2 linked regions of the Streptomyces collinus genome follow. The protein of the gene in region 2 binds, or shares a complex with, the protein of the main gene of each other region. Links are inferred from orthologs where the notes say so. Each region holds a gene or a part of one and is shown on either strand. Other genes may lie near its edges. The genes, in order: secA and secY.

The links.
Region 1: the proteins of secY (region 2) and secA are in contact, whole or in part, in a crystal structure (PDB 3DIN), measured with the Thermotoga maritima proteins. The link is inferred for Streptomyces collinus from one-to-one orthologs. Residues at the interface, in WP_004081795.1 of Thermotoga maritima: Glu108, Gly109, Glu110, Glu111, Ala236, Glu237, Arg238, Arg239, Ile240, Thr241, Ile242, Gln243, Tyr244, Ala245, Arg246, Arg247, Val248, Thr249, Gly250, Arg251, Arg252, Val253, Tyr254, Gly256, Ala257, Ser258, Thr259, Tyr260, Leu261, Pro262; in WP_004082002.1 of Thermotoga maritima: Glu261, Ala262, Arg263, Lys300, Ala301, Arg302, Thr303, Ile304, Ile305, Leu323, Tyr324, Asp325, Pro326, Val329, Ser330, Tyr333, Ile336, Lys340, Phe345, Val349, Glu363, Phe364, Tyr374, Ser375, Gly376, Gly377, Glu393, Ile395, Thr482, Ser483.

Annotation. Positions count from the first base shown.
Region 1 is NZ_CP133771.1:3,470,669-3,486,319, forward strand. What follows is about bases 4,954-8,311. They hold secA (preprotein translocase subunit SecA), read right to left. Parts: upstream 8,001-8,311; coding sequence 5,154-8,000; downstream 4,954-5,153. Other genes in these bases: RFN52_RS15620 (Rv3235 family protein), read left to right, coding at 4,954-5,003; RFN52_RS15630 (GNAT family N-acetyltransferase), read left to right, coding at 8,299-8,311. Also shown: RFN52_RS15605 (NAD-glutamate dehydrogenase), read right to left, coding at 1-1,846; RFN52_RS15610 (HAD family hydrolase), read right to left, coding at 2,315-2,980; RFN52_RS15615 (DUF6912 family protein), read right to left, coding at 3,050-3,562; more of RFN52_RS15620, read left to right, coding at 4,290-4,953; more of RFN52_RS15630, read left to right, coding at 8,312-8,865; RFN52_RS15635 (winged helix-turn-helix domain-containing protein), read left to right, coding at 8,935-10,107; RFN52_RS15640 (response regulator), read right to left, coding at 10,117-10,863; hpf (ribosome hibernation-promoting factor, HPF/YfiA family), read right to left, coding at 11,069-11,764; RFN52_RS15650 (ComF family protein), read right to left, coding at 12,077-13,000; RFN52_RS15655 (LpqB family beta-propeller domain-containing protein), read right to left, coding at 13,279-15,108; MtrAB system histidine kinase MtrB, read right to left, coding at 15,098-15,651. UniProt on the Escherichia coli protein: Required for protein export, interacts with the SecYEG preprotein conducting channel.
Region 2 is NZ_CP133771.1:5,330,118-5,344,908, forward strand. Bases 11,159-14,141 are described here. They hold secY (preprotein translocase subunit SecY), read left to right. Parts: upstream 11,159-11,984; coding sequence 11,985-13,298; downstream 13,299-14,141. Other genes in these bases: rpmD (50S ribosomal protein L30), read left to right, coding at 11,159-11,292; rplO (50S ribosomal protein L15), read left to right, coding at 11,295-11,750; RFN52_RS24435 (adenylate kinase), read left to right, coding at 13,298-13,960; map (type I methionyl aminopeptidase), read left to right, coding at 14,093-14,141. Outside these bases: RFN52_RS24310 (DUF397 domain-containing protein), read left to right, coding at 1-127; RFN52_RS24320 (SMI1/KNR4 family protein), read left to right, coding at 762-1,298; rpsJ (30S ribosomal protein S10), read left to right, coding at 1,947-2,255; rplC (50S ribosomal protein L3), read left to right, coding at 2,273-2,917; rplD (50S ribosomal protein L4), read left to right, coding at 2,925-3,581; rplW (50S ribosomal protein L23), read left to right, coding at 3,581-4,000; rplB (50S ribosomal protein L2), read left to right, coding at 4,041-4,877; rpsS (30S ribosomal protein S19), read left to right, coding at 4,890-5,171; rplV (50S ribosomal protein L22), read left to right, coding at 5,214-5,561; rpsC (30S ribosomal protein S3), read left to right, coding at 5,561-6,388; rplP (50S ribosomal protein L16), read left to right, coding at 6,394-6,813; rpmC (50S ribosomal protein L29), read left to right, coding at 6,813-7,037; rpsQ (30S ribosomal protein S17), read left to right, coding at 7,037-7,324; rplN (50S ribosomal protein L14), read left to right, coding at 7,427-7,795; rplX (50S ribosomal protein L24), read left to right, coding at 7,798-8,121; rplE (50S ribosomal protein L5), read left to right, coding at 8,121-8,678; and 7 more genes. UniProt on the Escherichia coli protein: The central subunit of the protein translocation channel SecYEG. Consists of two halves formed by TMs 1-5 and 6-10.

The sequences.
Region 1 (15,651 bases), 1.9 Mb from region 2 along the record:
CGGCCGAGAGGGAGATCGCGTCGCCCGTGCGGTAGATCTTGAAACGGCGCTCCTCGGGGGCGGCGCCCACCGGCTCGTAGAGGCTGAGCGAGAAGTCCTTGTCCGCTTCGGCGTTGAGCTGCTCCAGGTGGACGAGGTCGGCGACCGCGGCGCGCGGGTTGTGGTCGGCCTTGTAGCCCTCGGGGAAGGCGTGCGCGTAGCGGCGCAGCGCTTCCGCCGCGTGCTCCTCGCCGAGCTCGGCGTTGAGCGCCTCGGCGAAGGCGTCCTCCCAGGAGCGGGCGGCCTCCACCAGCCGGGCCTCGATGCGCTCCTTGTCCGAGTCGGACAGCTCCGGCAGCTCGGTGCCCTGCGGGACGCGCACCACGAAGTGCAGCCGGGACAGGATCGACTCGGTGTTCCAGGCCGTGAAGTCGACGCTGATCCCGCCGAGCTCCTCCTTCAGGATCTCGATGATCCTCAGGCGCACGGCCGTGGTGTAGCGGTCGCGCGGGAGGTAGACGAGGGCGGAGTAGTAGCGCCCGTACTCGTCCTGGCGCAGGTAGAGCCGGAGCCGCCTGCGCTCCTGGAGGTAGAGCACGGAGGTCACGATCGACCGCAGCTCGTCGACCGGGGTCTGGAACAGCTCGTCGCGCGGGTACGTCTCCAGGATCTGCGTCAGGTCGCGCCCGTCGTGGCTGTTGGGCGAGAACCCGGCCTGATTCAGGACCTCCTCGACCTTGCGCCGGATGACCGGGACCCGGCGCACGGACTCGGTGTAGGCGGCGGAGGAGAACAGCCCGAGGAAGCGGCGCTCACCGATGACGTTGCCGTCGGCGTCGAACTTCTTGACGCCGATGTAGTCCAGGTACGACGGCCGGTGCACGGTCGCCCGGCTGTTCGCCTTGGTCAGCACGAGCAGCTTGTGCTCGCGCGCCTTGGCCCGGGCGTCGGCGGGCAGCCGCTCGAACGAGGGGCTGACCGGGTGGCTCTCCTCGGCCGCGTGGTGCGGGTCCGCGCGCAGTATGCCGAGCCCGGTGCCGGGCACGGCGGCCAGCGAGTCGTCGTCGCGCAGCTGGTACTCGCGGTAGCCGAGGAAGGTGAAGTGGTCGTCGGCCAGCCAGCGCAGCAGCTCGCGGGCCTCTTCGACCTGGGGGCCGGGCAGGTCGGCGGGGATGGGCTCGTCCGGCAGCCCCTCCGCCAGCCGGATCGCCGCGTCCCGCATCTTGCCCCAGTCCTCGACGGCCTCACGGGCGTCGGACAGCACGCGCAGCAGGTCGGCGGTGATCTGCTTCAGATCGGCCCGGTCGGTCTCGCGGTCGATCTCTACGTGGATCCAGGACTCGACGTGCGCGTCGTGCGGAAGGTCGCCGGTCGCCGGGGTCGACAGGACCTCGATGAGCTTGCCGGTGACATCGCGCCGCACGACGAACTGGGGGTGGATGACGACGTGGATGCCACGCCCCTGACGTGTCAGCTCGTTGGTGACGGAGTCGACGAGGAAGGGCATGTCGTCGGTGACGACCTCGACCACGGAGTGGCTGCACGTCCACCCGTTCTCTTCCACCGTGGGGGTGTGCACCCGGACGTTGGCCGTGCCCTGGGGGCGGTTCTCGGCCAGCCGGTAGTGCGATACGGCAGCTCCGAAGACGTCGACCGGGTCGCGGTCGGTGAGGTCCTCCGGGGCCGTGTGCAGGTAGTAGCGCTGGAGGAACGTGAGGAGGGTCTCGCGGTCCGGGGCCTTCTGGGCGTCTGGGGTCTCCTCGCCCGTCGACCCGGTCGGTAGGTGCCCCCCGACCGGGCTGTTCTCAGCTACCCGGGCGGCCCTCTCGAGCAACTCGGCCTTGGCTTCGTCCAGCTTGGTCTGCATTGTCCTCTGGCTCCTGTCGCGCGCCGTTGCGTGACGTAGAAGGAAGTACGGCCTCTGCGCTTACGACCTCACGTCGTGACACGGGGTATCCGGTCTGATCCGACGCTATGCCGCAAGGTGAGATGAGCGGGGGTGTCTGAGCCATTCTTGAGCTGCGCCACCGGTGTGACGACGCTCTCTGCGACGCCCGGGTCCTGGTGATGTTCGGCGTCCCGGGAGTCCTCGACTGCACGTCCCGCCCGCGAAGACCAGCGACTGCCGCCCGGTCACGGATGTCGTCCGTGCTCTCCGGGCGCAGGGCAGGGACGACGACGTCCCCGCGAACTATCGCGCTGATCACGCCACCAAGGCTATCGCTCCTTACAGGGGCTCCGTCATGAGCCGTATGTGTACAAAACCAGCCCTGGAAGTTTGACGTTCTGCACAGTGCCGCCACCCATTTCGGTCTGGGGGACTTCCAGGGACCGGTCAGGCCGCGAGCCGCTCCGCCTCCTCGACCGCTTCTTCCAACGTGTCCACGACAGGTACGCCGACCGCTTCCAGGCTCACCCGGCTGTGTGACCCGCCGGTGTACAGCACGGCCCGGGCCCCGACATGCAGCGCGGCCACGGCGTCGTCCGCCGCGTCCCCGATCACCACCGTGCGCTCCGGAGCCACCCCGCTCAGCGACGCCAGGTGCCGCACCATGTGCTCGGCCTTGCTGCCCCCCGACGGCCCGGTCCGCCCGTCCACCCGTATGAAGTGCGGCTCGATGCCGAACCCGCGCACCAGCGGCACGAGCTCCTCGTGCACGTACATGCTCAGGATCGACTGGCTGCGCCCCGCCGAGCGCCACCCGGCCAGCAGCTCCACGGCCCCCACCGTCAGCCCGCACGCCGTCCGGTGCTCGGCGTAGTACCGGTGGAAGACGTCGTCCATCGCCTCCCACTCGGCCTCGGTCGGCAGCCGCCCCATCAGCCGCTCATAGAACTTCGGCACCGGCACGCAGTACAGCTCCCGGTACTTCTCCAGCGTCAGCGGCTCCAGCCCCAGCTCGGCGAAGGCCGCGTTCGTCGCCCCGATGATCGCGTCGATGTCGTGGAACAGCGTCCCGTTCCAGTCCCAGACAATGTGCGCGCCCGTCTTCATCCCCATGCCTGAAAACGTACCCGCCCCCACTGACAATCAAGAGGACGGCGCCTCAACGCGCCCCCGGGAGCCGGTTCAGTCCCCGTGCCCGACCAGGTTCGCGATCTCCTGCGTGGCGAACCACAGCAGCTCGTGGTCCTCCGCCCCGTCCACGACGGACTGCGCGTCGTCGTCCCCGCCGTCCGCCGCCGGCAGCGCCTCGGCGGCAGCCGTCACATCGGCCTGGGCGTCCGCCGCGTCGACGTGCACCGACGCCGCCTGGCCCAACGGCACCGCGCCCGCGACCCGCACCTCGCCCGGCGCCGGATCGGGCCCCCGGCCGGGACCCGCGCTCACGGCCCGGTCGGCCACGTCGACGGCGATCACGACCCGGCGCCGCGGCGCCTCGGGCTCGGCCGCCAGCAGGCGCAGCGAGGCCAGCGCGGCCCGGCCGAGCGCCGCGTACTCCAGTTCCTCGGTGTCGTCGGAGACGTACCACTCGCGCAGCCCCGGCGTCACGGCGTAGGCGACGAACGGCCCGGCTCCCAGCTCGCCCGTCCTGTACGCCTCGGCGAGACCGGGGAGGGTCAGGGGCACGTAGACACGCATGGGCTGGCCGCTTTCGTGGTCGTGGTCGGGGGCTCCGAAGGGCCGCGGAAGGCTCCGGAAGGCCTTCAGGATACGTGCGGGGCGTCCCCTTTCGAGTCCCGCCCCGTGACGCCCGACGCGTCCACCCCGGGCCCGGAATTCACCCGGAGCACCCCCGCACTCATGGGCTCCACGCCTCCGACATCACCTGGATAGGTGAACATTCCGGCGCCCGCGACGCGGGTCCCGCTTCCTTGCCGCCGCCCCCGTCGGCCCCGTACAAGATCAGCACCCGAAGTTACTCCCCGGTATCCACCGGGCCCACGAAACGGGAACCCCCATGTACAAGGTCATGACCAGGACCCAGCCCCGCCCCACCCGCAACCGCCCCGACACCCACCGCCCCACCCCGACGACCGCACCCTTCCCGCCGGGGAGCACGACGCTCCCCGCCTCGGACGGCACTGCGCCGCGTACAGGGGCCGGCACCACACCCGGGGCCTCGGGCGGTGCGGCTTCACGCACGCCGGCCGACACCTCATCCCGCACCTCGGGCGACGCTGCGCCGCGCACACCCGCCGACACCACACCCCGCCTCCCGGGCCGCACTGCCCCAGGCACACCCGCCGGCCCCACACCCCGCGCCCTGGGCAGGACCACGTCGCACACACCGGACGACACCCCACCCCGCACCTCGCCCGGCGCCACCCCCAGCACACCCGCCGCCGCCACAGGACCACGTCATCCCGTGACCACAGCACCCGGCACCCTCGGCAGCACCCCACCCCGCTTCCCCACCCGGCGCGAAGCCGCACCGGCCGCCCCCGCCGGCGCAGCGCCTCCGCGTTCCCCCGGGAGTGGCCGGACCCGGCCTCCGGCCGCGGGCGGCCGTCCGCCGGCCTCCGCCCGTGCCAGGGCCTCCCGCACCCGCCCGTCGGACACGCGCCCGCCTACCCCCTCCGCGACCCGCACAGCACCCCGCAGGACCTCAGGAACGGCCACCACCCCGGCACACACGGCCGCCGCCGCCTCGGCCCCCGCCGAGGCCGGAACGGCCCCCGCCCACGCCGGACCGGCCCCCCACGTCCCCACCCGGGGTTCCCTCCCCGCGGCGATCCCCCAGCCCCTGCCCACCGACGTCTTCGCCGACCTCCTCGTCGCCGTGCTGAGCGGACACCGCCCCGTCCACTCGATGCTCCGGCACACCCGTGGCCGCGCCTACGACGAGCTGGCCTGGCTGGCCGAACGCGGCCCCCTGCGCACCCGCGGTGCCCGTCCCGTCGTCCGCGACATCGGCTACTACGAGCCCCGGCCGGGCGCCATCGAGGCCTTCGCCCGTGTCGGTGCCGGCGACCGGCTGCGCGCCATGGCCTTCCGCCTGGAACTCGGGCGGGACCGCCGGTGGCGCTGCACGGCGGTCGAACTCGGCGGCCCCCGCCCGCCTCGCCCGGAAGCCGACTGAGGCCGTCGCTCGACTGAGGCCGCTGAAGAAGCCGACTGAGGCCCCCGAAGCGGACTGAGGCCCCCGAAGCGGACTGAGGCCCTCGAAGCCGAAGGGCCGGACACCCTCAGGTGTCCGGCCCTTCAAGCCGCTACGGCGTTCAGCCGACCGTCACTTCTTGCGGCGCCCACGGCCCCGCGCCTGCTTGCGACGCTCGGCACGCGTCAGGCCGTCGGCCTCGGAGCGCACCGGCTCGCCGTCCTCGGTGAAGTCGCCCTCGATGGTGCCGCCCTCGCCGTCGACCGTCGGCGCGGAGAAGTGGAGGTTGCGCCGCTGCGGGACGTCGAGCCCCTTGGCACGGATCTCCGGCCGGGAGCCCGCCTGCGCCGGCACCGCGTCCTGCTTCTCCAGGTCGGCCACCGGCTTGGTGTCCTCGACCGGGACCTCCTCGACCTGCTGCTCGACCTGGACCTCCAGGTTGAACAGGTAGCCGACGGACTCCTCCTTGATGCCCTCCATCATCGCGGTGAACATGTCGAAGCCCTCTCGCTGGTACTCGACCAGCGGGTCCTTCTGCGCCATGGCGCGCAGGCCGATGCCCTCCTGGAGGTAGTCCATCTCGTAGAGGTGCTCGCGCCACTTGCGGTCCAGGACCGACAGCACGACCCGGCGCTCCAGCTCCCGCATGATCTCGGAGCCGAGCTGGTCCTCACGCGCCTGGTACTGGTCGTGGATGTCGTCCTTGATGGAGTCGCCGATGAACTCGGCGGTCAGCCCGGCACGGTCGCCGGCCGTCTCCTCCAGCTCCTCGATCGAGACGTTGCACGGGTAGAGCTGCTTGAAGGCGCCCCACAGCCGGTCTAGGTCCCAGTCCTCGGGGAAGCCCTCGGCGGTCTCGGCCTGGACGTAGGCGTCGATGGTGTCGTCCATGAAGTGCTGCACCTGCTCGTGCAGGTCCTCGCCCTCCAGGACGCGGCGCCGCTCGCCGTAGATGACCTCGCGCTGGCGGTTGAGGACCTCGTCGTACTTCAGGACGTTCTTACGCGTCTCGAAGTTCTGCTGCTCGACCTGCGACTGGGCGGAGGCGATCGCGCGGGTGACCATCTTGTTCTCGATCGGCACGTCGTCCGGGACGTTCGCCATCGACATCACGCGCTCGACCATCTGGGCCTTGAACAGGCGCATCAGGTCATCGCCGAGGGAGAGGTAGAAGCGGGACTCGCCCGGGTCGCCCTGACGGCCGGAACGACCGCGCAGCTGGTTGTCGATGCGCCGCGACTCGTGCCGCTCGGTGCCCAGCACGTAGAGCCCGCCGAGCTTCTCGACCTCGTCCTTCTCGTTCTTGACGGCCTTCTCGGCACGCTGGAGCGCCTCGGGCAGGGCGTGCGCCCACTCCTCGATGTGCTCCTCGGGGTCGAGGCCGCGCTGGCGCAGCTCCGCCTCGGCGAGGTCCTCCGGGTTGCCGCCGAGCTTGATGTCCGTACCACGGCCGGCCATGTTCGTGGCCACCGTGACGGCGCCCTTGCGGCCGGCCTGGGCGACGATGGTCGCCTCACGGTCGTGCTGCTTGGCGTTCAGCACCTCGTGCTGAATGCCACGCTTGCTGAGCTGCTGCGAGAGGTACTCGGACTTCTCGACGGAGGTCGTGCCGACGAGGATCGGCTGCCCCTTGCGGTGCTTCTCCTCGATGTCGTCGACGACCGCCTCGAACTTGGCGACCTCGGTCCGGTAGATCAGGTCCGACTGGTCCTTGCGGACCATCGGCCGGTTGGTCGGGATCGGCACCACGCCGAGCTTGTAGATCTGGTGGAACTCGGCGGCCTCGGTCATGGCCGTACCGGTCATGCCGCAGAGGCCGGGCTGTTCCTTCTCGTTGTGGTCGTGGCGCTTGTAGAGGCGGAAGAAGTTCTGGAGGGTGATCGTGGCGAGCGTCTGGTTCTCGTCCTTGATCGGCACCGCTTCCTTCGCCTCGATCGCCTGGTGCATGCCCTCGTTGTAACGGCGGCCCGCGAGGATACGTCCGGTGTGCTCGTCGACGATCATGACCTCGTCGTCGATGATGACGTAGTCCTTGTCCTTCTTGAAGAGCTCCTTGGCCTTGATGGCGTTGTTCAGGTAGCCCACCAGAGGGGTGTTCACCGACTCGTAGAGGTTGTCGATGCCCAGCCAGTCCTCGACCTTGGCGACGCCGGACTCGTGGATGGCGACCGTGCGCTTCTTCTCGTCGACGTCGTAGTCGCCGGTCTCCTCGATGCCCTTGAGCGGCTGGCCGGCCTCGCCGCGCTTGAGACGCTTCACCAGCTTGGCGAAGTCCCCGTACCACTTGGTGGCCTGGTCGGCCGGGCCGGAGATGATCAGCGGCGTACGGGCCTCGTCGATGAGGATGGAGTCGACCTCGTCGACGATGGCGAAGTTGTGGCCGCGCTGGACGAGCTCGTCCTGGGACCAGGCCATGTTGTCGCGCAGGTAGTCGAAGCCGAACTCGTTGTTCGTGCCGTACGTGATGTCGCAGGCGTACTGCTCGCGGCGCTGAGCCGGCGTCATGTTGGCGAGGATGCAGCCGACCTCGAGGCCCAGGAACCGGTGGACGCGGCCCATCATCTCGGAGTCGCGCTCGGCCAGGTAGTCGTTGACCGTGATGATGTGGACGCCCTTGCCGGACAGGGCGTTCAGGTACGCCGGCAGGGTGCCGACGAGGGTCTTGCCCTCACCGGTCTTCATCTCGGCCACGTAACCCATGTGCAGGGCCGCGCCACCCATCATCTGCACGTCGTAGTGACGCTGGCCGAGGACGCGCTTGGCGGCCTCGCGGACGGTGGCGAACGCCTCGGGCAGCAGGTCGTCCAGGGTCTCGCCGTCGGCGTAGCGCTGCTTGTACTCATCGGTGAGGGCGCGCAGCTCGGCGTCGGAGAGGTCGACGAAGTCCTCTTCGATGGAGTTGACCTGGTCCGCGATGCGGTGCAGCTTGCGCAGGATCTTGCCTTCGCCTGCACGCATGAGCTTCGAGAGGACGGACACGGGGGTTGGTCTCCTTGCCGGTCGGGCCTGGGACGGTCGGTTACCACTTGACTTACTGAGCAACGGCCATCGTATGCGAGGACCCCACCGCGCCGGGAGGGCCTGCCGTGACGGCGACAGTCCGCTGCTTCGATTCTGCTTCACGTCTGCGTCGAGATTCACGTCTGCTTCAAAGGGGACAACGTGCGGCCCCCTCGGATAGTGCCGCACCCCTCCACCGAATTGCACAACCCGTGACCACCTCTTCACCGAGGGCAAACACGAGACATCGCGCCCGGCATCCGAGCAGAATCGCCCGATGGAACCCGTCACCCTCACCACGGACCGTCTCCTGCTGCGCACGGTGGGGCCAGAGGACACCGACGCGGTGTACGAGGCCTGCCAGGACCCCGACATCCAGCGCTGGACCACGATCCCCTCGCCCTACCTGCGCGAGCACGCCCAGAGCTTCACGGAACAACTGGTCCCGGACGGCTGGAGGGACGGCTCCATGTTCACCTTCGGCGTCTTCCTGCACTCCGGGGAACTGACGGGCATGCTCGGCATCACGATGCGCACCCTGGGCATGGGCGAGATCGGCTTCTGGGCCGCCAAGCAGCACCGCGCCAACGGCTACGTCACCGAGGCCGCCATCACCGCCTGCCGCTGGTCCTTCACCCGCGCCGCGCTCGACCGCGTCGAATGGCGCGCCGAGGTGGGCAACCGGGCCTCCCGCGCGGTGGCGGAACGGGCGGGCTTCACGATCGAGGGCACGCTGCGCTCCGCGGCGAACAACAAGGGAGTACGACGGGACACCTGGGTGGGCTCGCTGCTCCCCTCGGACATGGGCCTGCCCTCGACCGCCCCGTACCTGCCGGCCCGCTGACCTGCCCGGCCGTCCCGGCGAATCCGCAGGCCACCCCTCGTTGTCAGTCCCACCCCCTACGCTGCGCCCATGACCACCCCTCGCCCCCTCGCAGACCTCTCCGCGGACGAGGCCCGCAGAATCGTGCTCCGCGCCCAGGGCTTCATCGGCGCGCCCGACCGCCGTTCCGGTGTCCGTGGCATCCTCCGCCACCTGGGCGCGATACAGCTCGACACCATCTCGGTCCTGGCCCGCTCCCATGAACTCGTCCCGTACGCGAGGCTGGGCGCGGTCGGCCGCAGAACGGTGGAAGACGCCTACTGGCAGGACACGCACTCCTTCGAGTACTGGTCCCACGCCGCCTGCATCCTCCCCATCGAGGAGTGGCCCCACTTCGCCTTCCGCCGCCGCGCCTACCGCAACCGCCCGCACTGGAACCACGACTTGCCCGACGGCGTGTACGACCAGGTCATCAAGCAGCTCCGCTCCGAAGGCCCCCTCACGGCGACGGAGTTGGGCGGCGCGAAGAAGACGAACGACTGGTGGGACTGGTCCGGCTCCAAGGTCGCGGTGGAACGCGCCCTGATGTACGGCGAGGTGGTCTGCGTGGAGCGCCGCGGCTGGAAGCGCATCTACGACCTTGCCGAGCGCGCCGTGCCCGACGATCTGCTGCACGACGAGCTCGACGACACCGAGTGCCTGCGCCGCCTGGTCGGCCTGGCGGGCCGGTCCCTGGGGGTGGGCACCCGCGCGGACATCGCCGACTACCACCGCCTCAAGGGCGAGCAGGTCGACGCGGTGATCGCCGAATCGGGCCTGGTCCCGGTCTCGGTCGAGGGCTGGGGCAAGCCGGCGTGGGCCGATCCCGCGGCTCTGGAGACGCCCCCGCGCGGCCGCCACCGCACGACGCTCCTGTCGCCCTTCGACTCCCTGATCTGGGAGCGGGCGCGCACGGAGCGGATCTTCGGATTCACGCACCGCCTGGAGGCCTACGTCCCCAAACAGAAGCGGATCCACGGCTACTTCGCGATGCCGGTCCTGGCCGGCGGCCGTCTGGTCGGCCGTGTGGACCCGGCCCGCGAGGGCCGCACGCTGGTGGCCAAGCAGGTCACCCTGGACGGCCCGAAGGCCGTCCCGGCCGTCGCCCAGGCCCTGGCCGAGGCGGCGACGTGGGTGGACTGCACGGACGCCCGCGTGGAACGCGTCGACACCCCGGAGCTTCGCGAGCCCCTGGCGCAGGAACTCGCCCGCCTTCTCGGCTGAGACCGCGTCCTAGCGGATCTCGAGGATCTTCTCCCGCATCGCGTACACCACCGCTTCCATCCTGGAGTGCAGTTGCAGCTTCTCCAGGATGTTGCGGACGTGGTTCTTCACGGTGTTCTCGGAGATGAACAACTCCTTGGCGATGTCACGGTTGTTCATTCCCGTCGCGACGAGCTTGAGGACTTCCAGTTCGCGGTCGGTCAGGCGCGGCGCGGGCACCAGCCGGCGTTCGTCCGTGCGCTGGATCATCGACTTGAACTCCGTGAGGAGTTTCGACGCCATGGACGGGCTGATCTGCGACTGCCCGTCGGCCACCGCGCGAATGGCGGTGGCCACCTCGTCCGTGGAGATCTCCTTGAGGAGATAGCCGGTCGCTCCCGCCTTGATGGCGTCGTAGAGATCGGCTTCCTCGTCGCTGATCGTCAGCATGATGATCTTGGCGCTGGGTGCCACCTCCTTGATGGAGGTGCACGCCTCGATCCCGCCCCGCTTGGGCATCCGCACGTCCATCAGGACGATGTCGGGCAGCAGGTCGGCGGCCTTCTCGACGGCCTCGGCGCCGTCGCCCGCCTCCCCGATGACCTGGATGTCCTCCTCGGCCGCGAGCACGATCTCCAGGCCCCGGCGGAACAAGGCGTGGTCGTCCACCACAAGGACTCTGATCGGTTCCTTGCGTGGAGTCCCCGAGTCCGGGCCCATGCCGACGACGCCGTCGTCGGCATCCTCGTCACGCATCGGTCCGAAGCTGTCCGCCATCGTTCCTCCCCCTGAAGGCTGTGGCCTGAGGTCCTGAGCCATCGCCAACCCAGAGCAACGACCCACCGGTTGGGCCGTGGCCACCATGATTTCATGCCCGGACGGCACCGGGGTGCCGGAGCGGGGCGCGAAGTGGTCGCACGGGGGTGCCCCTGGGGGCGCACACGCGCTCCAGGGGCACCTGTTCCGCTGTCACCCGGCACGGTCAGCCGCCGAGCGCACCGCCAGCGTCGGGGGCGTGCGCCTGGGTGACCATCGTGTCCGTGCTGAGGTGGATCACGCCGTAGTCGTAGGCGTGTCGTCGGTAGACGACACTCGGTTCCTTGGTCTCGGAGTCGACGAACAGGTAGAAGTCGTGCCCGACCAGCTCCATCTCGTAGAGAGCCTGGTCGAGGGTCATGGGTGCTGCGACGTGGGTCTTCTCGCGGACGACGATGGGGCCGTCACCCTGCACTTCCAGCGAGCCGATCTTCTTCGTGGGTACGGCCTCGGGCTCCTCCTCGGGAGCCGGCACCAGGCCGTTTCCGTTGAGCGTCGCCACGCCCGGGACGTGGTCGGCGACCTCGGCGGCCGGGATCCGGCGCGCGCCACGGCGCGAGTACCGCTTGTCGTGCTGCCTGCGCAGCCGTGCCTCCAGCTTTTCCGCCGCCAGGTCGAGCGCCGCGTACGGATCGCTCGCCGCTGCCTCCGCCCGGATCACCGGGCCGCGGGAGCGGAGCGTGATCTCCACTCGGTCACAGCGGTCGGCCTGCCGGGGGTTGGGCTCCTTGGACACCTCGACGTCGAGGCTGATCACCTTGCCATCGAGCTTCTGGATCTTCTCCAGCTTCAGCTTCTCGGCCACGTGCTTCCGGAACCGCTCGGGCACCTCGGTCTTGCGGCCCTTGACGACGATGTCCACGCAGAACTCCGTTCCCGGATCGCTCCGCTGCGGTGCGGAGCGTCTCCCTTTTGCACCAGGCTCCGGTGAGTCCCGGAACCTCGGACTCGGTGACTTCCACCTCCTCCCCCGCGAGCGAGATCTCCACTCCACCGGCGCGAGTGATGAAGAAAAACTCGCGGCACGGCATTCGGATTCGAGAGGTGTGGCCTGCGGCTTTCCCTCTTCAACCGAACATATCTCGCCCGGACGGATGTCGTCACCCTCTACTGCGGCGTACCTCCGTTCAGGTGAATAGGCCCTCTCGTTACCTGCAACGACACAAGATCTCAGTCAGTTCCGGTTTATTTCGAAAGAGTCCGGTGTTGCCGCGACCACTGCCGCGCACAGCACCTCGACGACTCCGCCGACGTCGTCCGCGCCCGCGTTCACCTGCCGGGCGGGCCGCCGGCCCATCCTCTCCCGCCTTGATCCGACGTTCTGTTCCTCTCTGCTTTCCCACGTCTCTCCCGCATACACGGCCGAAGTGCATGAGGCGTTCGGAATCGGCCCCGTCATCCCGAAAGCGGCCCGCCGCCCGCCCGAGGCCGCCCGCACGGCACGCGCGGCCTCCGCCAGGGAGGCCCCGGTGGTCATCACGTCGTCGACGAGGACGACCGGGCCCCCGGAAAGCAGCCGGGCGCCGCCGGGAGCCACCGCCAGCGCGCCCGCGAGATTGTCCAGCCGCTGCCGGGAGTTGAGCCCCGATTGGTCGGCCACGGCCCGGCGCTGGCGCAGCACGCCGGCCACCCGGGCCGGAAGCCCCCTCCGCCGCAACTCACCCGCGGCCGCGAACGCGATCCGCCGCGCCGGATCATGCCCCCGGGCCCGCACGGCCCGCCGCCCGGACGGCACCGGCACGAGGAGCACAGGAGCCCTGCCGCCCGGGGGCAGGGCCCCTCCGGCCCGCGCCGGAGCCCGGGTGTCCCGCACTCCCGCCCGTACGGCTTCCGCCAGCGCCGCTCCGAGCGGTCCGGCGAGCGCCAGGGCGCCCCGTTCCTTGTGGGCCAGCAACGTCGCCCGGACCTCGTCCGCGTACCGGGCCGCCGCGTGCACCGCGGGAAGCCCGGGCGGCTCCGGCACCGGCCGCACCCGCCGCACCGCACTTCCGCCCAGCACCGCACGGCACCGCGCGCACAGCACCGTACGAGGCACCCCGCAACCCCCGCACTCACCCGGCAGCACCAGGTCGGTCAGGTCCTGCCACCACCGCCGCATGACCACCACTGTGCCCCGGCGGGCGAGGCCCGGCCACCCCTGTGGACAACCGTGGGCGACCGCCTGTGGACAACCAGCCGCCCCGTCACCGGCTTATCCCCCACACGAGTGACGCCCCGCAGAAGCCACAGGAGCCACAAGCCGGAGGCGACGAGCACCGGCCCCACGGCACGCCCCCCGAACACCCGGCGGCCGCCCCTCCCGAGTCCGGCCTCGGCAGGAGCGGCCGCCCACATCCAGCACGCCCGGCCACACCTGCCACCGGGGGCGCTCACAGCTCACCCCGGATAGACCGGCGCCGTCCCCTCCGTCACCTTCTGCCACTGCTCGCCCGACGGCAGGCGGACGATGCCGTCCACCGAGTACGCCACCAGCGGCAGCTGGTCGTCCTCGGCGGCGGTGACCTCCTTGACGCCGGTCAGGGCCGCGGGCGCCGGCACGTCCGGGGTGGAGCCGTCGACCTGGACGTACCGCATCTGCTCGACGCCCCCGTGCTCGCGCCCGACCACCACGAGCCGGCTGTCACCGGCCCACGACATGGTGGTGACCTCCTCCAACTCCGGCGTCGCGGAGCGCAGTTCCACCACCCTGACGGCCGGCTTCTCACCCGGCTTCTCGTCCCGCTCGATCAACCCGACGAGCAGGGTCTTCTTGCCGCCCTTCTCCACCACCAGCGCGATCCGCACCCCGTCGGCGGCGACCCGCACGGACTGGACCCGTCCGTCCAGGTGCGGCACACGCACCTCCAGCGGATCGCCCTTGCCCTCCTCGAAGAGGAGCAGCCGGGGACGGTCGGGGTCGCGGTCGGCCACCCACAGGCCGTCGTCCGCGTCCCAGCTGGGGGGCGTCAGCCGGTCCTTCTCGGACCGGCCCTGGCTGCGCAGCACCGGCTCGCCCAGCGAACCGCCCGAGACGAGCGAGCCCACGTACAGCGACCGCCCGTCGAGGCTGACGCCGGCCGCGGTGTGCTCGTCACGCGACACCGCCACCGACCGCAGCGCCGTGTCACCCTCGCCGAGGGCGCCCGGCGCCGGGTCCGGCTCGTTGCCGCTGCTGCCCGCGGCGATCCGTACGAGCCGGTGCTTGCCGTCGACGAAGTACAGGTAGTCGGGGTGCCGCGCCGAGCTGCGGGAGGCCGCCGAGTCGGCCCCCTCCTGCGTGAGCGAGCACAGCTCCGCCCCTCCGGCCCGCAGCTCGACCTCCTCCACCGCGGGGCTGAGGTTGCGCAGCGTGAAGAGCATCTGGGCGGCCATCTCCTCGCACCGGTTGGTGCCGATGCCCTCCGCCTTGTCGTTGAGCGGGACCGTCAGCTTGCTCCGGTCGTCCGGCGTCAGCGCGCCGGCGTCCTTCGCCAGCGCCGTGCCGGTGGGGAAGCTTGATCTGACCACGGGTCCGAGCCACCGCGTGGGCCCGCTGAGCAGGGAACTCACCATCTGCGTCATGGGCTCCACGCGCCGGCGCACGTAGACGGGGTCGGCGACCGCCGTGGGCCGCGACTTCGATCCGGCCGCGTCGGTGTTCGAGGCGAAGTAGTACTTGCTGACCGACATGTAGTTGCGCTGGAAGTCCGACTCGCCGATGACGACGCCCTGCGGCAGCGCGTCGATCCGCCACTGCCGCTTGTCGTCCTGCGTCAGGTGCACGCTCCTGCCGTACGCCCCGGTCGCGGGCGCGTACGCCTGCTGGGAGTCGACGGTGGCGACCTTGGTGCCGGTCAGCATGTACGAGATCTCGCCGGTGTCCTCCCCGCCGCCGCCGGGCTCGGGCTTGGCACCCGGCCCGTCCGTCAGCACCGTGGCGGACGCCTCGGGCCGCCACGTCTTCGCGGCGTCGCCGGTCAGGTACTGGCGCGCGGTCTTGTAGTGCGGATCGTCGCTGGTGAGCGCCTCCAGGAAGCCCTGCACGATCTCCGAGGGCGACGCATCCTCCCCCGGCGGCACGGCGAACACCTGCACCTGGGTCTCCTGGCGCGGTGTGGACTCCACGCCCCGCAGATCCCCGCTGTCCGGCATCGAGGCACACCCCGCCAGCACCAGAACGCCACCGGCGGCGTACGCCATCACGCGCGCGGGCCTGCGCCGGCCGCGCCCCTCGCGGTCAGCGCCCACGAGATGCCTCCCCTTGCCTGTCCACGTCTCCGGGGCCGGTCGCCCGGCTGCCCGTTCCCGCAGAGTGGTCGTCCTCGTCCCGCGGCCCGTTCACGACCGGATCCCGCCCGGCCCCGCCGTCGGCACCACCCTCGCGCCCCGCCCCCTCCGGGCGACCCACGCCGTCGCCGGGAGCCTGCTGCTCCGCTCCCGCCGGTTCGTCCTGCCGGCGCGTGCTTGAGGCAGGCCTGGGCACCACACGTGAACCATTGCCGGGCAGCGCCGTCGGATCGGCCGTAGGGGCGCTCCGCGGCGGTATCGGGTCCCGCTTCGCCCCCTGCGACACCGGCCCGCTCACCGGCTGCGCCGGCACGGTCGCCCGCTTCTCGCCGTCCCCGCCGCCGCACGGCAGACCGGCGTCGTCGAGTCCGCGGTTGCGCCGGGAGTCCTTGGGTTCCAGCGGTATCGGGGAGCCCCGCAGCGGCTCGTCGGCGGTCCTGGGCAGCGTCAGCCGGAACTGCGAACCGCCGCCCGGCTCGCCCCACGCCTGCAGCCAGCCGCCGT
Region 2 (14,791 bases):
CGGCGAGTCCTGCGTCGAGATCGCCATAGCCCCCCACGCCGTCCACGTCCGGGACTCCAAGCACACCGAAGGCCCCCGGCTGGCGATTGCGCCGGAGGCCTGGTCGGAGTTCCTGGCCTCCGTCTAGCCGTCGTTCCGAAGGACGCTCACCGCGCGGTCGAACGCCGAGTCGCGGTTCTTGGCGAACTCCTCCTTCGTGAACACCGGCTCGGTGATGTGGGGCGGGATGCCGGTGCCGTCGTGGGTCCGGCCCGACCGGTTGAGGAACTCCTCGTTCGGGAGGATCGCCGTCATCCCGTTCGGCAGGTTGCGCTGCATGACGTCGGAGAAGACCCCCTGGGTCGGCTGCCCGATACGAAACATGCCGCCCGGGCGGTCGATCAGGGCCTGCGTGAAGGTCTCACCCGCGCTGACGGTCGTGCCCGAGGTCAGTACGGCGATGGGCCCGGTGTAGCGGGGCCCGTCGGCCGGTACGACCCGGATGGGCTCGGGGCGGGTGTGCCGGCCACGGACATGGCATGTCCTGGATCTGGACAAGGATCCGACGCCGGTGATCCGCAGCGGGTGCGCACACTCGCGAAGCACCTGCACGACTTCGCCGACGACGTCTCCGACGCGCTTCGTCTGGTCAAGGGGATGGCGGGGAAGGGCACGCTTCTTGAGTGGGCGGGCAAGTCGGCGGATGTCTTCAAGGGGACTTCGCGGATGTCCCGAAGAACCCGCATGAGCTCACCATCCGGGCGCTGGGTGACGGAGGTGTTGTGACCGCACGCGACGAACTCCTGCGCAACGTGCCGCCGCCCGACGGCGTCGAGATCCACGTCGACTGGGCCGGAATCGAGGAGGCCTTGGGCGTAGCACTGCCGGACGACTACAAGTGGCTCGTCGAGCGGTACGGGCCGGGATCCTTCGACGACTTCCTGCACATCTTCCAGCCGGAATCCCCGTTCGCCATGACCCGTCTCCTGGAGTCCTCGGAGCGGGCCGCGGAGATCCTGGAGCAGGCGCGGGAGAGGGGCGGGAGCATCCCGTACGAGACCGACGAGCTGTTGGCCGTCGGGGCCACGGACAATGGCGACACGATCTACTGGGTGACCCGTCCGGAGGATGAGCCGAATTCCTGGACGATCACGGCCAACGGTGCGCGCACCATGAAGTGGCCGCACTTCGAAGGCGGGATCGTCGCCTTCCTGCTTGCGGTGATGTCCGGTGCACATCACGTGGACGTCTTTCCGCAGGTCTTCCCCCGAGAGCCCGTGTTCTCTCCCTACCCTGCTCCGGATCCGCGCCGCCGCTGATCACCGGAGAGTGGCCCTGCCACGTAGATGCCGTGTCCGCAGGTGGTGCACTTGACCTCGGCGTAACCGGTGGGACTGTCGCGACGCCTCATGTCCCGGACGGCGAGATCGCGCGCACCGCAGTTGGGGCAGGCTGCGTCCGTGATCTGCACCTCTTCGCGCAGTACCTTCCTGCCCAGCGTGGACCATGCGTCTCTGTGAGGTACGACCATGAGTACTCCGGCCCCGGTTTGACCTGCGTCACCCTCGGGGTATTCTCCTCGGCTCGATTGGCGTCGCCCATGCCCCGTATGGCAGACTGTCCGAGTTGCTCGGTCGAGTGTTGATGCTGCGCGCCTCCCGCCGGGAGGACCGGAAGCGAGTCCCACAGTACTCGTCGCCCTAACTGCCACCACGGCAGCGCTGGGGCGGACGTACGGGAATCTTCCGGGAAGTGTCAGCGCGGCACCGACCAGGCACCCGGTGGGCCTTCGCTCCCGGCCTGCGGTTCCGGAAGGGCCGTGCGCATTCCAGCAGGGATGTTCGAACAAGGGACATCTGTGTCAGCGGGAGAGCGACACGCCCGACCGCGTGGGTCGGAGGAACGAAGGCAGCAGAAGGAATCCACCGGGTTCCAGAGCGTTAGAGAGACAGGACTACTGAGTAGCCATGGCGGGACAGAAGATCCGCATCCGGCTCAAGGCCTACGACCACGAGGTCATCGACTCTTCGGCGAAGAAGATCGTCGAGACGGTGACGCGTACTGGTGCGTCGGTCGCAGGCCCGGTGCCGCTGCCCACTGAGAAGAACGTGTACTGCGTCATCAAGTCGCCGCACAAGTACAAGGACTCGCGCGAGCACTTCGAGATGCGCACGCACAAGCGCCTGATCGACATCCTCGACCCGACCCCCAAGACCGTTGACTCTCTGATGCGACTCGACCTCCCGGCCGGTGTCGACATCGAGATCAAGCTCTGAGGGCTGGTGATCTGAGAATGGCTAAGCAGATCAAGGGCATCCTGGGCGAGAAGCTCGGCATGACGCAGGTGTGGGACGCGAACAACCGTGTTGTTCCGGTCACCGTCGTCAAGGCCGGCCCCAACGTCGTCACCCAGGTCCGTACGAACGACGTCGACGGCTACGAGTCCGTCCAGATCGCGTTCGGCGAGATCGACCCGCGCAAGGTGAACAAGCCCCTCAAGGGCCACTTCGCCAAGGCCGACGTCACTCCCCGCCGCCACCTCGTCGAGATCCGTACCGCTGACGCCAGCGAGTACACCCTCGGCCAGGAGATCACCGCCGAGGTGTTCGAGGCCGGCCTCAAGGTCGACGTGACCGGCAAGAGCAAGGGCAAGGGCTTCGCCGGTGTCATGAAGCGTCACAACTTCAAGGGCCTCGGCGCCGGACACGGCACCCAGCGCAAGCACCGCTCGCCCGGTTCCATCGGTGGCTGCGCCACCCCGGGCCGCGTGTTCAAGGGCCTCCGCATGGCGGGTCGCATGGGCAACGAGCGTGTCACCACCCAGAACCTGACCGTCCACGCCGTTGACGCGGAGAAGGGTCTGCTGCTCATCAAGGGCGCGGTTCCCGGTCCGAACGGCGGCCTCGTCCTGGTCCGCACCGCGGCCAAGGGGGCCTGAGGTACCGATGAGCACTGTTGACATCCTTTCGCCTGCAGGCGAGAAGACCGGTAGCGTCGAGCTCCCCGCGGAGATCTTCGGCGTGGAGAAGATCAGCATCCCGCTGATCCACCAGGTCGTCGTCGCGCAGAACGCCGCTGCCCGTCAGGGCACGCACAAGACCAAGACCCGCGGCGAGGTTCGCGGTGGCGGCAAGAAGCCGTACCGCCAGAAGGGCACCGGCCGCGCCCGCCAGGGTTCGACCCGTGCGCCGCAGTTCGCCGGCGGTGGCGTCGTCCACGGCCCGCAGCCGCGTGACTACTCGCAGCGGACCCCGAAGAAGATGAAGGCCGCGGCCCTGCGCCACGCCCTCACCGACCGGGCCCGTCACAACCGCATCCACGTCGTCTCCGGCGTGGTCGAGGGCGAGACCCCCTCCACGAAGGCCGCCAAGTCGCTGTTCGGCAAGATCTCGGAGCGCAAGAACCTGCTCCTGGTCGTCGACCGCGCCGACGAGGCCGCGTGGCTGTCCGCCCGCAACCTGCCCCAGATCCACATCCTGGAGCCGGGCCAGCTGAACACGTACGACGTTCTCGTCTCGGACGACGTGGTCTTCACCAAGGCCGCCTTCGAGTCCTTCGTGTCCGGCCCGAAGGCCAATGACACCGAAGGGAGCGAGGTCTGATGGCTATCCGTCACCCCGCTATCGCCTCCAAGGCGGCGAAGAAGGCCAAGGCCGCGCGCGTCGCCAAGGCGCGCCGCCACGCCGCCGAGGGCAAGAACACCGTCGAGACCCCGCTGAGCAAGTCCTTCACGGACCCCCGTGACGTGCTGCTCAAGCCGGTCGTCTCCGAGAAGAGCTACGCGCTTCTCGACGAGGGCAAGTACACGTTCGTCGTGGACCCGAGCGCCAACAAGACCCAGATCAAGCAGGCCGTCCAGGCGGTCTTCTCGGTCAAGGTCACCGGGGTCAACACGATCAACCGCCAGGGCAAGCGCAAGCGGACCCGCACCGGCTTCGGCCAGCGCGCGTCCACCAAGCGCGCGATCGTGACCCTCGCTGAGGGCGACCGTATCGACATCTTCGGCGGTCCGACCGCCTAAGGGCGGTCCGGATCGTCCGATATCGGACGAGGACTGAGAAATGGGAATCCGCAAGTACAAGCCGACTACGCCGGGCCGTCGTGGCTCCAGCGTCGCCGACTTCGTCGAGGTCACGCGGTCCACGCCGGAGAAGTCGTTGGTCCGCCCCCTGCACAGCAAGGGTGGCCGTAACAACTCCGGTCGTGTGACCGTCCGCCACCAGGGCGGTGGCCACAAGCGCGCCTACCGCGTGATCGACTTCCGTCGTCACGACAAGGACGGCGTGCCGGCGAAGGTCGCGCACATCGAGTACGACCCCAACCGCACCGCGCGCATCGCGCTCCTGCACTACGCGGACGGCGAGAAGCGCTACATCCTCGCGCCGCGTGGCCTGAGCCAGGGCGACCGCGTCGAGAACGGTCCCGGGGCCGACATCAAGCCGGGCAACAACCTTGCCCTGCGCAACATCCCGGTCGGTACCACGCTGCACGCCATCGAGCTGCGTCCCGGTGGCGGTGCGAAGTTCGCCCGCTCCGCCGGCGCCTCGGTGCAGCTGCTCGCGAAGGAGGGCTCGATGGCCCACCTCCGCATGCCGTCCGGTGAGATCCGCCTGGTCGACCAGCGCTGCCGCGCCACGGTCGGCGAGGTGGGCAACGCCGAGCAGAGCAACATCAACTGGGGTAAGGCGGGCCGTAAGCGCTGGCTGGGCGTTCGCCCGACCGTGCGTGGTGTGGTCATGAACCCGGTGGACCACCCGCACGGTGGTGGCGAAGGCCGTACCTCGGGTGGTCGCCACCCGGTGTCCCCCTGGGGCAAGAAGGAAGGCCGTACTCGTTCGCCCAAGAAGGCGTCGAACAAGTACATCGTCCGCCGCCGCAAGACGAACAAGAAGCGCTAAGGACGGGTTGAGATGCCTCGTAGCTTGAAGAAGGGGCCCTTCGTCGACGACCACCTGATCAAGAAGGTGGACGCCCAGAACGAAGCCGGCACCAAGAACGTCATCAAGACCTGGTCCCGTCGCTCCATGATCGTGCCGGCCATGCTCGGCCACACGCTCGCGGTGCACAACGGCAAGACCCACATTCCGGTGTTCGTCACCGAGTCGATGGTCGGCCACAAGCTCGGCGAGTTCTCGCCGACGCGCACCTTCCGGGGTCACGTCAAGGACGACCGGAAGTCGAAGCGCCGCTAAGCGCGGGGTGGAATGACCATGACAGACACTGGAAGGACAACCATGGAAGCCAGGGCCCAGGCGCGGTACATCCGCGTCACGCCCATGAAGGCCCGCCGCGTGGTGGACCTCATCCGTGGCCTGAACGCCACGGAGGCTCAGGCGGTCCTGCGTTTCGCCCCGCAGGCCGCGAGCCAGCCGGTCGGCAAGGTGCTTGACAGCGCCATCGCCAATGCCGCGCACAACTACGACCACACCGATGTCGACAGCCTCTTCGTCTCCGAGGCCTACGTCGACGAGGGCCCGACCCTGAAGCGGTTCCGGCCGCGCGCCCAGGGCCGTGCCTACCGGATCCGCAAGCGGACCAGCCACATCACCGTGGTCGTCAGCAGCAAGGAAGGAACCCGGTAATGGGCCAGAAGGTAAACCCGCACGGGTTCCGGCTCGGTGTCACGACCGACTTCAAGTCGCGTTGGTACGCCGACAAGCTGTACAAGGACTACGTCAAGGAAGACGTCGCCATCCGTCGGATGATGACGTCCGGCATGGAGCGCGCCGGCATCTCCAAGGTCGAGATCGAGCGCACCCGTGACCGCGTGCGTGTGGACATCCACACCGCTCGTCCGGGCATCGTCATCGGCCGCCGTGGCGCCGAGGCCGACCGCATCCGCGGTGACCTCGAGAAGCTCACGGGCAAGCAGGTCCAGCTGAACATCCTCGAGGTCAAGAACCCCGAGACCGACGCTCAGCTGGTTGCCCAGGCCGTCGCCGAGCAGCTCTCCTCCCGCGTCTCCTTCCGCCGCGCCATGCGTAAGAGCATGCAGTCGGCGATGAAGGCCGGCGCCAAGGGCATCAAGATCCAGTGCGGTGGCCGCCTCGGTGGCGCCGAGATGTCCCGCTCGGAGTTCTACCGCGAGGGCCGTGTGCCCCTGCACACGCTCCGCGCGAACGTGGACTACGGCTTCTTCGAGGCCAAGACGACCTTCGGCCGCATCGGCGTGAAGGTCTGGATCTACAAGGGCGACGTCAAGAACATCGCCGAGGTCCGCGCCGAGAACGCTGCGGCCCGTGCGGGTAACCGCCCGGCCCGTGGTGGCGCCGACCGCCCGGCCCGTGGTGGCCGCGGTGGCGAGCGTGGCGGGCGCGGTCGTAAGCCGCAGCAGGCTGCCGGCGCCGAGGCCCCCAAGGCTGAGGCTCCCGCCGCCGCTCCGGCTGAGAGCACCGGAACGGAGGCCTGACCGTCATGCTGATCCCCCGTAGGGTCAAGCACCGCAAGCAGCACCACCCCAAGCGCAACGGCATGTCCAAGGGTGGCACGCAGGTTGCGTTCGGCGAGTACGGCATCCAGGCGCTGACCCCGGCCTACGTGACGAACCGCCAGATCGAGGCGGCTCGTATCGCGATGACCCGCCACATCAAGCGTGGCGGCAAGGTCTGGATCAACATCTACCCGGACCGCCCCCTCACCAAGAAGCCCGCCGAGACCCGCATGGGTTCCGGTAAGGGTTCTCCTGAGTGGTGGATCGCCAACGTCAAGCCCGGACGTGTGATGTTCGAGCTGTCGTACCCCAACGAGAAGATCGCGCGCGAGGCCCTGACCCGTGCGGCTCACAAGCTGCCGATGAAGTGCAAGATCGTCAAGCGCGAGGCAGGTGAAGCGTGATGTCGGCCGGTACCAAGGCGTCTGAGCTGCGCGAGCTGGGCAACGAGGAGCTTCTCGCGAAGCTTCGCGAGGCCAAGGAAGAGCTGTTCAACCTCCGCTTCCAGGCGGCGACGGGTCAGCTCGAGAACCACGGTCGGCTCAAGGCCGTCCGCAAGGACATCGCGCGGATCTACACCCTGATGCGTGAGCGCGAGCTGGGCATCGAGACGGTGGAGAGCGCCTGATGAGCGAGAGCAACGTGACTGAAGAGACCAAGACGGACCGCGGTTTCCGCAAGACCCGCGAGGGCCTGGTCGTCAGCGACAAGATGGACAAGACCGTCGTCGTCGCCGTCGAGGACCGCGTCAAGCACGCGCTGTACGGCAAGGTCATCCGTCGTACGAGCAAGCTCAAGGCCCACGACGAGCAGAACGCCGCGGGTGTCGGCGACCGTGTCCTCCTCATGGAGACCCGGCCGCTGTCCGCGACGAAGCGCTGGCGCGTCGTCGAGATCCTCGAGAAGGCCAAGTAATCCCTCCTAGGGGGACTCCCTAGGCATCGTTCCGCCAGGCTCGGGGCGGGTGTGTGACTCACGCTCCCGCCCCGGGAACCGGCAGACAATCAGGAGATAGACGTGATCCAGCAGGAGTCGCGACTGCGTGTCGCCGACAACACTGGTGCGAAGGAAATCCTTTGCATCCGTGTGCTCGGTGGCTCCGGTCGCCGCTACGCGGGTATCGGTGACGTCATCGTCGCCACCGTCAAGGACGCGATCCCCGGCGGCAACGTGAAGAAGGGTGACGTCATCAAGGCGGTCATCGTTCGCACCGTCAAGGAGCGCCGCCGTCCGGACGGCTCGTACATCCGCTTCGACGAGAACGCCGCCGTCATTCTCAAGAACGACGGCGACCCTCGTGGCACCCGTATCTTCGGCCCGGTGGGCCGGGAGCTGCGCGAGAAGAAGTTCATGAAGATCATCTCGCTCGCGCCGGAGGTGCTGTAAGCATGAAGATCAAGAAGGGCGACCTGGTCCAGGTCATCACCGGTAAGGACAAGGGCAAGCAGGGCAAGGTCATCGCGGCCTTCCCCCGCGAGGACCGTGTCCTGGTCGAGGGTGTCAACCGGGTCAAGAAGCACACCAAGGCCGGTCCGACGGCTCGCGGTTCGCAGGCCGGCGGCATCGTCACCACCGAGGCGCCGATCCACGTCTCCAACGTCCAGCTGGTCGTGGAGAAGGACGGCAACAAGGTCGTGACCCGCGTCGGTTACCGCTTCGACGACGAAGGCAACAAGATCCGCGTTGCCAAGCGGACGGGTGAGGACATCTGATGACGACCACCACCAGCCCGCGTCTGAAGCAGAAGTACCGTGAGGAGATCACGGGCAAGCTGCGTGACGAGTTCAAGTACGAGAACGTCATGCAGATCCCCGGTCTCGTCAAGATCGTGGTCAACATGGGTGTGGGCGACGCCGCCCGCGACTCCAAGCTGATCGAGGGCGCCATCCGCGACCTCACCACGATCACCGGTCAGAAGCCGGCCGTCACCAAGGCCCGCAAGTCCATCGCGCAGTTCAAGCTGCGTGAGGGCCAGCCGATCGGTGCCCACGTCACGCTCCGTGGCGACCGCATGTGGGAGTTCCTGGACCGCACCCTGTCGCTCGCGCTGCCGCGCATCCGCGACTTCCGCGGCCTGTCCCCCAAGCAGTTCGACGGCCGTGGCAACTACACCTTCGGTCTCACGGAGCAGGTCATGTTCCACGAGATCGACCAGGACAAGATCGACCGCACCCGGGGTATGGACATCACCGTGGTGACCACGGCGACCAACGACGCTGAGGGCCGCGCGCTCCTTCGTCACCTCGGCTTCCCCTTCAAGGAGGCGTGAGCGAGATGGCGAAGAAGGCTCTGATCGCTAAGGCTGCTCGTAAGCCCAAGTTCGGTGTGCGTGGCTACACCCGCTGCCAGCGCTGCGGCCGCCCGCACTCCGTGTACCGCAAGTTCGGCCTCTGCCGCGTGTGCCTTCGTGAGATGGCTCACCGTGGCGAGCTGCCGGGCGTGACCAAGAGCTCCTGGTAATCCCCCCAATAGGGGATTCGCAGGGCTCTCGGTAAGCACGTAGGGGTGGCAGGACGCCCGGCCCGCATGGCTTAGGCTTGTGGGGTTGGGCGTCTGCCGCCGCCCGTACGCCGCGGACACCTGTCCGCTCATTGAATGCTTACTACGCCGTAGGTCCACCGCGCCGCACCCGTCCCGTCTCGGATCGGGGAGAGGGATGGCGCACCAGGAAACCCCGGCGAGAGAGGCCGAAGGCCAATTCATGACCATGACTGATCCGATCGCAGACATGTTGACGCGTCTGCGGAACGCGAACTCGGCATACCACGACTCTGTGACGATGCCGGCGTCCAAGATCAAGTCGCACATCGCGGAGATCCTCCAGCAGGAGGGCTTCATCACGGGCTGGAAGGTCGAGGACGCCGAGGTCGGCAAGAACCTCGTCCTGGAGCTGAAGTTCGGCCCCAACCGTGAGCGCTCCATCGCGGGCATCAAGCGGATCTCCAAGCCCGGTCTCCGGGTGTACGCGAAGTCCACCAACCTGCCGAAGGTTCTGGGCGGCCTGGGCGTGGCCATCATCTCCACGTCCCACGGTCTCCTGACCGGCCAGCAGGCGCAGAAGAAGGGCGTGGGTGGGGAAGTCCTCGCCTACGTCTGGTAATTCGGGAACGGAGGAGAGACAGCAATGTCGCGTATCGGCAAGCTCCCCATCCCGGTTCCCGCCGGCGTGGACGTCACCATCGACGGCCGTACGGTCGCGGTCAAGGGCCCCAAGGGCGAACTGACCCACACCGTCATCGCGCCGATCGACATCGCGAAGGCCGAGGACGGCACCCTTCAGGTGCTGCGGCCGAACGACGAGCGGCAGAGCAAGGCCCTGCACGGCCTGTCCCGCACGCTGGTGGCGAACATGATCACCGGTGTGACCCAGGGATACGTCAAGAAGCTCGAAATCAGCGGTGTCGGCTACCGTGTCCTGGCCAAGGGCTCCAACCTGGAGTTCTCCCTGGGCTACAGCCACCCGATCCTGGTCGAGGCCCCCGAGGGCATCACCTTCAAGGTGGAGTCCCCGACCCGTTTCTCGGTCGAGGGCATCGACAAGCAGAAGGTCGGCGAGGTTGCGGCCAACATCCGCAAGCTGCGCAAGCCCGACCCGTACAAGGCCAAGGGTGTCAAGTACGAGGGCGAAGTCATCCGCCGCAAGGTCGGAAAGGCGGGTAAGTAAGCCATGGCATACGGGCAGAAGATCCTTAAGGGCGACGCCTACAAGCGCGCCGCGATCAAGCGCCGCCACATTCGTATCCGTAAGCACATCAACGGTACGGCGGAGCGTCCGCGTCTGGTCGTTACCCGCTCGAACCGCCACATCGTGGCCCAGGTGATCGACGACATCAAGGGTCACACCCTTGCGTCGGCGTCCACCCTGGACACCTCGATCCGCGGTGGCGAGGGCGACAAGTCCGCGCAGGCCAAGCAGGTCGGCGCCCTGGTCGCCGAGCGCGCCAAGGCCGCCGGTGTCGAGGCCGTCGTGTTCGACCGTGGTGGTAACCAGTACGCGGGGCGCATCGCCGCCCTGGCGGACGCCGCCCGCGAGGCCGGACTCAAGTTCTGAGTCGGTTCCGTAGCTAGCGGAAACAGAGAGAGGTAATTCCAATGGCTGGACCCCAGCGCCGCGGTGGCGGTGCCGGTGGCGGCGAGCGGCGGGACCGGAAGGGCCGTGACGGCGGCGCTGCTGCCGCCGAGAAGACCGCGTACGTTGAGCGCGTTGTCGCGATCAACCGCGTCGCCAAGGTTGTGAAGGGTGGTCGTCGCTTCAGCTTCACCGCGCTGGTCGTGGTGGGCGACGGTGACGGCACCGTGGGTGTCGGATACGGCAAGGCCAAGGAGGTGCCGGCCGCCATCGCCAAGGGCGTTGAGGAGGCCAAGAAGCACTTCTTCAAGGTCCCCCGCATCCAGGGCACCATCCCGCACCCCATCCAGGGTGAGAAGGCTGCCGGCGTCGTGCTCCTGAAGCCCGCGTCGCCCGGTACCGGTGTTATCGCCGGTGGTCCGGTGCGTGCCGTGCTCGAGTGCGCCGGTATCCACGACGTGCTGTCGAAGTCGCTCGGCTCCGACAACGCGATCAACATCGTGCACGCGACCGTGGAGGCCCTGAAGGGTCTGCAGCGTCCCGAGGAGATCGCGGCCCGCCGTGGTCTGCCGCTCGAGGACGTCGCCCCCGCGGCTCTTCTCCGTGCGCGTGCCGGGGCGGGTGCGTAATCATGGCGCAGCTCAAGATTACGCAGGTCAAGTCCTACATCGGCAGCAAGCAGAACCACCGTGACACCCTGCGTTCCCTTGGTCTCAAGGGCATCAACACGCAGGTCGTCAAGGAGGATCGTCCCGAGTTCCGCGGCATGGTGCACACCGTCCGCCACCTCGTGACGGTCGAGGAGGTCGACTGATCATGGCGGAGCAGAACCCGCTCAAGATCCACAACCTCCGTCCCGCCCCGGGCGCCAAGACCGCCAAGACCCGTGTCGGTCGTGGTGAGGCGTCGAAGGGTAAGACGGCCGGTCGTGGTACCAAGGGCACGAAGGCCCGTTACCAGGTTCCGGAGCGCTTCGAGGGTGGCCAGATGCCCCTCCACATGCGTCTCCCGAAGCTGAAGGGCTTCAAGAACCCGTTCAAGACCGAGTTCCAGGTCGTGAACCTCGACAAGCTGGCCGCGCTCTACCCCGAGGGTGGCGAGGTCACCGTCGAGGGTCTGGTGGCCAAGGGGGCCGTTCGCAAGAACAGCCTCGTCAAGGTCCTCGGCCAGGGCGAGATCTCCGTGGCGCTGCAGGTGACGGTCGACGCCGTCTCCGGCTCCGCCAAGGAGAAGATCACCGCCGCCGGCGGTTCCGTCACCGAGCTCGTCTGAACACCACAGGCGTCTCGATGACCTGAGCGATCCCGACCGGGGATACCCCACAAATGGGGTATCCCCGGTTGGTCGTTCCTAGGGCGGCAGCTCGCCGGTAAGGTGGCCTGCACTGCCCACTTTTCACTGGGTGCTTCACTTCGGGCACTCTCAGCGGCAGTTGACCGTTACCTATTCGTCGAACCTCAAGACCGTCACCCTTGACGCAGTTGCGCGGGGGTCGCAGGAGGCACCGTGCTCACCGCGTTCGCCCGGGCGTTCAAGACGCCCGACCTGCGCAAGAAGCTGCTCTTCACGCTCGGCATCATCGTGGTCTACCGGGTCGGTACACACATCCCGATCCCAGGCGTCGACTACCGGAACGTCCAGACCTGTATCGATAACGCCGAGGCCAACCAGGGCATCTTCGGCCTGGTCAACATGTTCAGCGGCGGCGCGCTGCTGCAGATCACGATCTTCGCGCTGGGCATCATGCCGTACATCACGGCGAGCATCATTCTGCAGCTGCTGACCGTGGTGATCCCGCGCCTGGAAGCCCTGAAGAAGGAGGGCCAGGCCGGTACGGCGAAGATCACGCAGTACACCCGTTACCTGACGATCGCCCTCGCCATCCTTCAGGGCACCGGCCTCGTCGCCACCGCCCGCAGCGGCGCTCTGTTCCAGGGCTGCCCGGTGGCCAGCCAGATCGTCCCCGACCAGTCGATCTTCGTCACCATCACCATGGTCATCACCATGACCGCCGGTACGGCGGCCGTGATGTGGCTCGGCGAGCTCATCACCGACCGCGGCATCGGCAACGGCATGTCGATCCTGATGTTCATCTCGATCGCCGCCACCTTCCCGTCCGCGCTGTGGGCCATCAAGCAGGAGGGCTCCCTGGCCGGCGGCTGGATCGAGTTCGGCACGGTCATCCTGGTCGGCTTCGCCATGGTCGGCCTGGTGGTCTTCGTCGAGCAGGCCCAGCGCCGCATCCCGGTCCAGTACGCCAAGCGCATGATCGGCCGTCGTTCCTACGGCGGTACGTCCACCTACATCCCGCTCAAGGTGAACCAGGCGGGTGTGATCCCCGTCATCTTCGCCTCGTCGCTGCTCTACATCCCGGCGCTGATCGCTCAGTTCGCGGGAGGCACGTCGGGCTGGAAGACCTGGATCGAGCAACACTTCGTCAAGGGCGACCACCCGTACTACATCATTACGTACTTCCTGCTGATCGTCTTCTTCGCGTTCTTCTATGTGGCGATCTCCTTCAACCCCGAGGAAGTCGCCGACAACATGAAGAAGTATGGTGGCTTCATCCCGGGCATCCGGGCTGGCCGACCGACCGCTGAGTACCTGAGCTACGTACTCAACCGGATCACCTGGCCGGGTTCGCTGTACTTGGGACTGATCGCTCTCGTGCCGACGATGGCGTTGGCAGGTTTCGGGGCAAACCAGAACTTCCCGTTCGGCGGGACCAGCATCCTGATCATCGTGGGTGTCGGTCTCGAGACCGTGAAGCAGATCGAGAGCCAGCTCCAGCAGCGCAATTACGAAGGGTTCCTCCGCTGATGCGTATCGTCCTCGTCGGGCCGCCGGGCGCCGGTAAGGGAACGCAGGCCGCGTTCCTGGCCATGAACCTGTCGATCCCGCACATCTCCACGGGCGACCTGTTCCGGGCCAACATCAGCCGGCAGACGGAACTCGGCAAACTGGCGAAGTCCTACATGGACGCGGGCAATCTCGTGCCCGACGAGGTCACCATCGCCATGGCGAAGGACCGCATGGAGCAGCCGGACGCCGAGAACGGTTTCCTGCTGGACGGCTTCCCCCGCAACGTGTCGCAGGCCGAGGCGCTCGACGAGCTCCTCGAGACCGAGAGCATGCAGCTCGACGCGGTGCTGGACCTGGAGGTCCCCGAGGACGAGGTGGTCAAGCGGATCGCCGGCCGCCGCATCTGCCGTAACGACTCCGCCCACGTCTTCCACGTGACGTACAAGCAGCCGGCCAAGGACGGCGTCTGCGACGTCTGCGGCGGTGAGCTGTACCAGCGCAACGACGACTCCGAGGAGACGGTCCGGACGCGCCTGGAGGTCTACCACACCCAGACCGAGCCGATCATCGACTACTACAAGGCCCAGGGCCTGGTGGTCACGATCTCGGCGCTCGGCAAGGTCGAGGACGTCACGACTCGCGCCATGGAGGCGCTGAAGCGTGGCGAGGGCGACAAGTAGTCGTCCGTACGCAGCTACGGCCGCGGTTCCCCTCGGGGAGCCGCGGCTGCTGTGTGGGTGGGGCCGGTCGCGCGGCCCCGTATCGTTGAAGGCGTTCATCGTCGCCGAAGGTCCAGAAAGGCCGTAGCTCCCATGGTGCAGATCAAAAGCCCCGAGCAGATCGCCAAGATGCGTGAGGCGGGGCTGGTCGTCGCCGCCATTCACGCGGCGACCCGTGAGGCCGCCGTACCCGGGGCCACGACGAAGGATCTGGACCAGGTCGCCCGCAAGGTGCTCGCCGAGCACAACGCCAAGCCGAACTTCCTCGGCTACGGCGGCTTCCCGGCGACGATCTGCACGTCGGTGAACGAGGTCGTCGTCCACGGCATCCCGTCCGACGACGTCGTCCTCAAGGACGGGGACGTCATCTCCATCGACTGCGGCGCGATCATCGACGGCTGGCACGGCGACGCGGCCTTCACGGCCTTCGTCGGGTCCGGTCACTCCCCGGAGCTGGTCGAGCTCTCGCGGGTGACCGAGGAGTCGATGTGGGCCGGCATCGCCGCGATGAAGCAGGGTAACCGCCTGGTCGACGTCTCCCGGGCCATCGAGACGTACATCCGCCGCCAGCCCAAGCCGGGCGGCGGCAAGTACGGGATCATCGAGGACTACGGCGGGCACGGCATCGGCACCGAGATGCACATGGACCCGCACCTGCTGAACTACGTCGACCGGCGGCGCGGCAAGGGCCCGAAGCTGGTGCCCGGCTTCTGCCTCGCGATCGAGCCGATGGTGTCGCTGGGGACGCCGAAGACGGAGGTCCTGTCGGACGACTGGACCGTCATTACGACT